One region of the Brucella tritici genome, then DNA from elsewhere that is predicted to be linked to it. Evidence: predicted binding sites of a transcription regulator. Region 1 holds the regulator's gene; each other region holds the start of a gene.

Region 1 (3,143 bases):
TGGCTTTGCTGGTAGAATTCTGAAACCAGTCACGGCAGCAGCAGGCACTTCTCTCATAGCGGGATTGGCCAGCGGAATTTTTGCCGCTTATCATTTTAACAATACTGCGCCGTTCGGTCTGGTGGGAAATGTTCTTGCCGAGCCTGTAATCGCTATTCTCGTTATGCCGTTTGCCGTTTTCAGTCTCGTTTTGATGCCAGTGCAGCTTGACTGGATGCCCTTGCAGGTCATGGGCTGGGGGATTTGGGCCGTCAGACACATTGCTGCCTTCGTTGCAACTTGGTCGCCCGATGGTAATCCTGGAGCGATGCCCGCGCCTACACTTCTCCTCTGGACTGTTGCGCTCGTTCTGCTCGTTGTGCTTTCCACCAGACTGAAAGCGCTGGCACTGCCTTTCATCATCTTGGGACTGGTGGTTTTTGTTCGTGAACCTTTTCCAGATATCGTGATCTCTGAAGACGCTAAACTGGTCGGGGTTCGATTGGCGGATGGGAGGTTCGCGGTTAATCGAAATCGACCGTCACAGTTTACGATCGACAATTGGAAAACCGCTTATCTGGTCGAGGAGTTTGTTTCGCCGCCTTCGGTTAAAAACGAGAAGCAGGCCAATTATAGCGGCTTCGAATGTGATGACGGATTGTGCACGATTACTTTGCGTGATAGTCGCACACTAGCCTATACGACAGATGTCGCTATGCAGGAGATAGCCTGTAATATCGGGGATGTGGTTATTCTCGCCGTTCCGGGTAAGGACATTACGTGCCGTCGCTCCGCAACGCTCAGTATCAGCAAACGCGATCTGGCGCTGAAGGGGACAGTCGAGATCAGGCTTGGCGAAGGACCAGATAAAAGCCGATCTATTATGACTGTATCGGGCGGGGCGAATGAAACTGCTAAGCCCGAACCGAGCCAGCTAATCTCCAACTTGCAGCCGGGCGACCGAGTGACATATGCAGTCGATGTGCCGAGCCGTCCTTGGCATTTGCATCGCATCCATTCGCGTGCGGCACGCGGCTTGGCCGAACGCGAGTACAAGCCCAAATCCCGACCAGCCAAGAATGCAGCGATCTGTTCATCAGATTCCGACGACGACGCAAATCGCTGCGAATGACTTTCGAGCGCTTCCAGCTAAAACGGAACTATGAATATGCCTGATTTTTCTGCTTTATGTATATCCCTGTGCAGAGCAGCTTCACACTTTTCGTGATGCGCTCTAGTGGTCTGATTCCGACATTTGCATCCCTCGGATATGAGCGCTGAGCAAATGTTGGAATCAAAAAGACCACTAGTGATTTTATGAATCTAGTGGGTTTTTCAAATTTGACGTTTGAAACGGGATTGATCTCGGAAGAGTATCAAACGTCAAATTCAATCCACTAGTAGCGGCGGATCAGGCCGACAAGCTTGCCTTGAACCCGGACTCGGTCGGGGCCAAAGATCCGTGTTTCATAGGCAGGGTTGGCTGCTTCGAGGGCAATAGATGCGCCCTTACGGCGGAAGCGCTTCAACGTGGCTTCTTCGTCATCGACGAGAGCGACTACGATTTCACCCGGATTCGCGGATTCGCCACGCTTGATGATGACCGTGTCTCCGTCGAAAATTCCCGCATCGATCATTGAGTCGCCTCTGACCTCAAGCGCGTAATGCTCGCCCGCGCCGATCATTTCGGGTGGAAGGCTGAGGGAATGAGTCTGGTTCTGAATCGCGGAGATAGGCACACCAGCAGCAATTCGCCCCATAACCGGTACGGATACAGTTCCAGTCGTGTCGTCATTCGTCGCCACAGGGGCAGGGCGCGACGGTGGCGGCGGCGAGGCTTTGCCCAGGCTGCCTTCGATAACGCTGGGAGCGAACTTCTTTTGTGAATTGAGCCCGGGGGCGATGGAATCCGGCAGACGCAACACCTCAAGTGCGCGTGCCCGGTTTGGCAAACGGCGAATGAAACCACGCTCTTCCAGAGCGGTAATCAGACGATGAATACCCGATTTTGAAGCCAGATCGAGCGCCTCCTTCATTTCGTCGAAAGATGGCGGAATGCCCGTTTCTTTCAGACGTTCATGAATGAACAGCAGAAGCTCGTGCTGTTTACGGGTTAACATGCGCGACACCCTCCCGGCCAAGAATCGAGAAAAACAAAACCAGAACGAACACTATATGTTCCAGTCTTGTTCTGCAATGGTTTTAAAACCATTAACGCTCAAGGTGAGATTGAACGGAATGTTTCAGGACGGGGCGATCACTGATACGACACTTTAGTGCCAGATCTGAATAAGATATATTTTAGCATGAGTTAGATCGATTTTCTCATGCTTTAGTGGGAGCCAAGATTCATACTCAATCTATAGCATGAGGACACGACAATCATCCCCGACTGCGGCCTCTGGAGCGTTCTCATTCCTGATGAGAAGTGCTTTCGAGCCGACGAGAGCGGAAAGCATAGACGAATCCTGGAGTGGAAACGGCTTTGCGATCAGCATTCCGTCCGGACCTGATTCGATGGTAGCTCGAATATAGTCGCGGCGATGATCGTTTGCAGACAGAGCAGTACCGAGCTTTGCTGGTCGAATATCCGCATCTAGGCTGGTTCCGGCAAGCTTGGCCACAAGAGGACGGAGAAAAATAAGGCTGCAGACGAGGCTCGAAACAGGATTACCCGGCAGGCCGATGACATGGACGATCTTGCCGTTCTTTTCGATGCGCCCATACATTAGGGGTTTTCCGGGTCGCATGGCGATCTTCCAGAAGTCGAGATTGACGCCCAGTTTCTGCAATGCTCCATGCACAAAATCCCGGTCGCCGACGGAAGCGCCGCCGATAGTCACCAGAATGTCGATGCCGCTTTGCAGGCCATCGGCTATTGCCTGTTCGATTTTGGCGGGATCATCTTGAATGATTCCCTTATCTTGTGGCGTTCCGCCAGCTCGCCTTACGATCTCGGCAATTCCAACACTGTTCGATGCAACAATCTGGTCTTTTCCGGGTGTTTGACCGGGAGGAACCAGCTCATCACCGGTCGCAATAATTGCCACTTTTGGTTTTTGGAATACGCCGATCTTCGCATTACCGCTGGCCGCTGCCAGCGACAGTGCAGCGGCGTCCAACTCACGCCCGCTCGGAATGACGATACCACCGGGCGAAAAATC
Region 2 (3,143 bases), on a different contig from region 1:
GCCAGATCGGTGAGCGGCTTCAGAACGGTTTCGATATGATGGGCGACGAACCGTTCGATACGCGCGGCAACCTTGTCGCGCGCCGCTCCGGTAAGTTGTTCGTCGGCCAGGATCACCGCGCGCGGTTTCAGCAGGTCATCACCTGCAACCAGCGTTGCGACCGTTGCACCAACCCAGCGCATAACGCCATCCGAGCCGAGCGCGAAATCGCCGTTCGGCGCAGCAGCAAAGCGCTCCGCGCGGCGTTCGAACTCGGCGGCCAGCGCCTTTTGTGCAGCCGACTTCACCGCCTTTGCGTCCGGCCCCTCGGCCTGAACGTCAGCGGTAAAACGGAATCCTTCCAGTTGCCCGACATTGTGGCCTTCGACAATCACGTCTCCGGCAGGGCTGATTTCTGCTTCAAGCATGGCATTCTCTCTCAGGCGCCTCATAAGCACGCTTGTCCTGCGGTCTACAAAGCGTTTCGTCAACCTTTCATGCAGCGCGTCGGACAATCTGTCCTCAATTTCGCGCGTCTTTTCCTGCCAGTGTGTCGGATCGGCAAGCCATCCCGGCCTGTGCGACACAAAAGTCCAGGTTCGAATTTGCGCCACACGATGCGACAGGGTGTCAATTTCCCCCTCTGTGCTATCGGCGCGGCGCACCTGTTCGCTCATATAATCTTCATCGACGCTCCCTCGGCGGACAAGATCCTGATAGATGGTTGCAATGATATCGGCATGCTGCGCCGGCGCGATCTTGCGATAATCGGGCAGCGCGCAGGCGTCCCACAAAAGCTCGATGCGTGCCGGTGTCTTGGCGAGCCGCACAATCTCTTCGTCTTTCGACAAATTTTCAAGCGCTTGTTGATCGACGGCCGGCAAAGCCTTGGCCAATCCTTCGATCGGCGCGGGTGTTTCCAGAGAATATCGCAGGGAATCGAGCGATGAAAAGTCGAAACGGGCCGTGCGCCACTGCAGGACCTTCACCGGATCGAAATTATGCGCTTCCACCCGCTCGACCAGCTCTTCGTCAAACGGATGCACCTGCCCCGTCACGCCGAAGGTGCCGTCACGCAGGTGTCGGCCCGCACGCCCGGCGATCTGTCCCACTTCTGCGGGCGTCAGATCGCGGAACTGATAGCCGTCGAATTTGCGGTTCTGCGCAAAGGCAACATGGTCGACATCCAGATTGAGCCCCATCCCGATAGCATCGGTCGCCACCAGAAAATCGACATCGCCCGACTGGTAAAGCTCTACCTGTGCATTGCGTGTGCGCGGGCTGAGCGCGCCCATCACCACCGCCGCCCCGCCGCGCTGGCGGCGGATCAGTTCGGCAATCGCATAAACCTCGTCGGCGGAAAAGGCGACAATGGCGGAACGGTTCGGCAGGCGGGTAATCTTCTTGGACCCTGCATAGGCCAGATGCGACAGGCGCGGACGCGTCACCACATTGATGCCGCGCAGAAGCTTTTCCAGAATGCCGCGCATGGTCCCTGCACCAAGCAGGAGCGTCTCCTGCCGTCCGCGCAGATGCAGGATGCGGTCGGTGAATATATGGCCCCGCTCCAGATCACCGGCGAGCTGCACTTCATCGATGGCCACGAAAGCCACATCGGTGCGGCGCGGCATGGCCTCAACCGTGCAGACGGAATAGCGCGCGCCGGGCGGCACGATCTTTTCCTCACCTGTGACCAGCGCGACATTGGCCGCACCAACCCGTTCCACGACGCGGTTATAGACCTCGCGCGCCAGAAGGCGCAGCGGCAGGCCGATCATCCCGCTTCCATGCGACAGCATGCGTTCGATGGCCAGATGCGTTTTGCCGGTATTGGTCGGCCCAAGCACCGCAGTCACATCGCGGCCACTCAAGGTCAGCGGCAAATCATGGGCAGGGAGTTGGTTCATGCCAATAATCGGGTTCCCGGTACAAGCGCCCGTCACGGGCTGGATGCTGGTTCTTGCGATAGCACTATACGACCTGCACCGGAAGCGCTCCTGTTAAGTTTCAATATGGACGAGTTGCCAGCCTTTCGGCGACCGATACGCAACCGGCCAATAACTTGTCGATTAACGATTGGAACGACTCTGGAACGAATCGGCGACGAATCGCTGACTCGAATAGCTTCGCCTTTTGTTCACGGCAACATATAGTAAGCCTAACACAAAACCCCACAATATGATGAATCGGATGTTCCGCTTTTCTGTGTTTTCCTGACGCGAAACGACACCGCCGTTAACTTTTGGCAAAACCTGTCAACAGGCTGTTCCGGTAGCAAGGCTATTCTTCAGAAAATCTTAATGATTACTGATAGTTCGTTAATGCCTGAACGGTTGCGAACACGATCTTCATTAACCTTCAGGCCAAAGCCGGAACGAATCGGCGACGAATCGCTGATCCGCAAAGTTTCTCCATTTGTTCTCACCACATCTGGTGTTCAAAGTGCCCGACACACCATAGAAAATCGAAACCAGACGAACCTTGATGAGCATTTCTTCGATTTCGCATTAACTTTTCCGGCAATTCCGTATGCCCGACCCCGCCGATTTCAAACGTCTCATTGCGGAAACAAAAAGGCGAACGGAGCTATTTCTCCGCCCGCCTCTGTTCTGATAAAGGCGAAGGTCAGTCGCGCTCGACGCACAAGGCAACGCCCATGCCGCCGCCGATGCAAAGTGTCGCCAGACCGCGCTTGGCATCACGGCGCTGCATTTCGTAAAGCAACGTTGTCAGAACGCGCGCGCCGGAGGCACCTATCGGATGTCCGATCGCAATTGCTCCGCCATTGACATTGACGATATCCGGGTTGAGGCCAAGATCACGGACAACGGCGCAGGACTGCGCAGCAAAGGCTTCGTTGGCTTCGACCAGATCGAGATCACCGACGCTCCAGCCTGCCTTTTCCAATGCCTTCTTCGTCGCCGGAATCGGCCCCGTTCCCATGATCGACGGATCAACGCCAGCCGTCGCCCAGGAAACGATGCGAGCCAGCGGCTTCACACCACGTTTGGCAGCCTCATCCGCATCCATCAGAACGACAGCCGCAGCGCCATCGTTAATCCCGGATGCGTTACCCGCTGTAACCGTTCCTTCCTTGTCGAAAGCCGGTCTCAGCTTGGTCAGAGCCTCCATCGTCGTACCGGGACGGATATATTCGTCTACTG
Region 3 (3,143 bases), on a different contig from region 1:
AATATATTGGGACAGACTGTTCGCGCTTTTTGAACAAAAGGCCTCGTACAACAATTTCGTGAAGGCTGATATATAATGCAATTTATTGAATACATTCATTTATTTCTTATAAATCATCAATACTCCAGAAATTTGGCCGCACAAATGTGTGATTAAGAAAACATTTTCGTGACTGGAACTTTTCCTCACTGTCACCCATTTGAGATGCATCGGAACGACGAACAAAACGCCGCTCCACTTTCCAAGGAGATAGGAAAATGAAAAAGATTGTTCTTGCTGCCGCTGCCCTCGCTCTTAGCGCCGGTGCTGCTTTTGCTGAAAACCCACGCGTTGGCGAACCTGCCGATCTTTATGCAAACGACCGTACCCCGGTTGCTTCGCAGAAGGTCGACTACACGGCTCCAGCTTCGATCAGCCAGTCCTCATTCCAGGACGGTTCGGCTCATCGCTTCGGTGATGCATCGCCTTCGAGCTATCAGAACTAAGTTTTCTGAAAACTTAAGCGCATCCCGAAAAGTGTGAAACGGTTTTCGAACAAGATGCGCGCGGTACAAAAAGTTAGTGCAGGGCGTTGTCAAAAGCCTCCCAGCCGATGACGCCCCGATAAATTCCCAAGCTGGATATTCCTCCCAATCATTCAGCTTCCCCCAGTTATCTCCCCGATGGATGGCATGGTGCCACCCGGGAGCCCCGGAAAGGCTTCTATGCCATCCGAAGGGGCGATCATAAGGATTAAGAAAATGAAGAAGTTTGCTCTTGCTGCCGTTGCCGTTGCCCTTAGCGCCGGTGCTGCTTTCGCTGAAAACCCACATGTTGGCGAACCTGCCGATCTTTATGCAAACGACCGTACGCCGGTTGCAACGCAGAGCCAGAAGGTCGACTATACGGCTCCTGCCTCGATCAAGGCTCCGGTCTATCAGGACGGTTCGGCTCATCGCTTTGGCGATGCTTCGCCTTCCTCTTACCAGAACTAATCCGGCCAGAACTAATCCGGTCGGCATATCTGACGAAAAAGGCGAAGCTTCCAGCTTCGCCTTTTTGCTTTTCTTAGTCTTCGTGGGGCGGCAGAATGGGGTGCCTGAGGCGGGTTGGTCGCAAGCGCTGCGGAAGCTGGTCAAACGCCACGCCGTCGAGCAGCAGCGGTTTTACAATGTCCAACCGAACCAGAAGCCCGGCATCGAGTGTCGCCTTGTGACCGAAGATTTTACGGACCGTACCGAAGCCGCTGTCTTCCCGCAGTGAAAAGCGCGCGACACCGCCATCCTGATCCATATGGCGACGGAGGACTTCCTCCCACCCATCCTGCGGAACAGCGCCCGGCTTCAGCAAAAGCACCCATGGCGTGCGAATTTCATCGAGCGCCGCCTCAATATCCATTTCAGCATAAAAGGCACAGCCTGCACCCAGCGCGACGAGAGCGGTTTCGTCCGATGATCCCCGGTCGATGACCGTAACGCGGCGCAGCAAACCCTCCACGACAGCCGGTACCAAAGCCGAAAGCGTGTGGGCCAACGGTCTTTCAGAATTGAGGGTTTCGATAACGACTGACAACATGCGCGCTTCATATATCAAGAATACGTGAGCGGAAAGCTGTCACGCATATGTTCTTGCTTTGTTCCAAATCTTGCGATAGGAATAGATTCATCAAAGCAGAGTCGCATGGCAGCACGACACGCACAACAGAACGGTTTTTAGAGCGCATCCCGAAAAGTGCGAAACGGTTTTCGGAAAAGATGCGCGTAAAAACAAATGATTAGAGCGTCGATCAGATAGAAACGCGCTCTAAGCTGTTCCTCGGTTTGTTTTCGTCGTGATTGCGCAACGCTCGATGTTTCCATTCAGGGAGACGAAGATGGAAGTGATCCAGCAGGCAGATATCATCAAGCAGGCCGACAGGGCTGCCTTCGGTAGTGGGCGCGCGGATCACGCCAATGCGATGATCGGTGAGGCTGGCTTGCGCATCGATCACGCTCGCAGGCGCGGGCGTGGCGCGGGCATAAATCCGACCGGACGCTTTGAGCCGACGACGCGGCATGAATTCGATGACGGCTGGACCACGCTTGAGGAACTGCCGCCGTTCAAGACCGACGTGCAGATCGAAAAGCCGCGCACGATCATCACCCGCAACGATTCACCAGACATCAATTTCGACCGCTCGGTCAATCCGTATCGGGGTTGCGAGCATGGCTGCATCTATTGTTTTGCCCGTCCGACCCATAGTTACATGGGGCTTTCCGCCGGCCTCGATTTCGAATCCCGCCTGTTCGCGAAGCCGGATGCCGCGCGCCTTCTGGAACGCGAGTTGGCCAAGCCCAATTATCAGCCGAAAACCATCGCCATCGGCACCAACACTGATCCCTATCAACCGGTCGAGAAGAAATGGCGCATCATGCGCGAAATTCTCGAAGTGCTGGAGGCCGCCAATCATCCGGTCGGCATCGTGACGAAATCCGCCCTGGTGGTGCGTGACATTGATATTCTAAGCCGCATGGCCGAGAAAGGTCTGGCCAAGGTCGCCTTGTCGGTCACAACGCTTGATGCCCATCTGTCCCGCACGATGGAGCCGCGCGCCTCGACGCCGACACTGCGGCTTCAGACCATCCGCAAGCTGGCCGATGCGGGTGTTCCAGCGTCCGTCATGATGGGGCCGGTCATTCCGGGGATCAATGATCACGAGATCGAACGCATTCTGGATGCCGCCTATGCCCAGGGCGCGCGCGAAGCGGGTTATGTTCTGCTGCGCCTGCCACTCGAAGTAGCGCCTTTGTTCAAGGACTGGCTGCTGCGCAATTACCCGGATCGCTATCGTCATGTCATGTCGCTGGTGCGCTCCATGCGCGACGGCAAGGATTATGACGCCGAATGGGGAAAGCGCATGCGCGGCACTGGTCCCTATGCATGGCAGATCGGACGTCGTTTCGAGATTACCGCGCGCAAGCTCGGCTTCAATGCACGACGGCTGCAGTTGCGCACCGATCTGTTCGAACCGGTCGAAAAAGGAGGCAAGCAGCTTTCGCTGTTTTAGGAAAGACACCCAGCGAAAAGGTAAGCCTAACCTTGGGTTGGGGTCGTTTTCAAACTGCATACCCTATCAGTCGTCAATTCAGTTTCCGTCTGATTTGTCCTTCAGACGGAGGGGCTAC

Evidence for each region. The regulator LexA, encoded in region 1, represses DNA repair genes until DNA is damaged. The targets are predictions, from matches to a motif close to TGTTCNNNNTGTGTTCNG.
Region 2: F9K94_RS19450 (helicase-related protein) is a predicted target of LexA. The motif match lies at 2,057-2,074, and genes of this name have one in related genera.
Region 3: F9K94_RS13705 (glycosyl transferase) is a predicted target of LexA. The motif match lies at 1,603-1,620, and genes of this name have one in related genera.

Annotation. Positions count from the first base shown of each region.
Region 1 is NZ_WBVY01000001.1:621,951-625,093, reverse strand. It holds gene F9K94_RS03085 (ComEC/Rec2 family competence protein) at 1-1,111, shown strand, start outside; gene lexA (transcriptional repressor LexA) at 1,377-2,099, opposite strand; gene F9K94_RS03075 (molybdopterin molybdotransferase MoeA) at 2,340-3,143, opposite strand, start outside.
Region 2 is NZ_WBVY01000005.1:98,063-101,205, reverse strand. It holds gene F9K94_RS19450 (helicase-related protein) at 1-1,886, opposite strand, end outside; gene F9K94_RS19445 (acetyl-CoA C-acetyltransferase) at 2,605-3,143, opposite strand, start outside.
Region 3 is NZ_WBVY01000003.1:810,540-813,682, reverse strand. It holds gene F9K94_RS13715 (hypothetical protein) at 258-485, shown strand; gene F9K94_RS13710 (hypothetical protein) at 741-974, shown strand; gene F9K94_RS13705 (glycosyl transferase) at 1,048-1,554, opposite strand; gene F9K94_RS13700 (PA0069 family radical SAM protein) at 1,853-3,025, shown strand.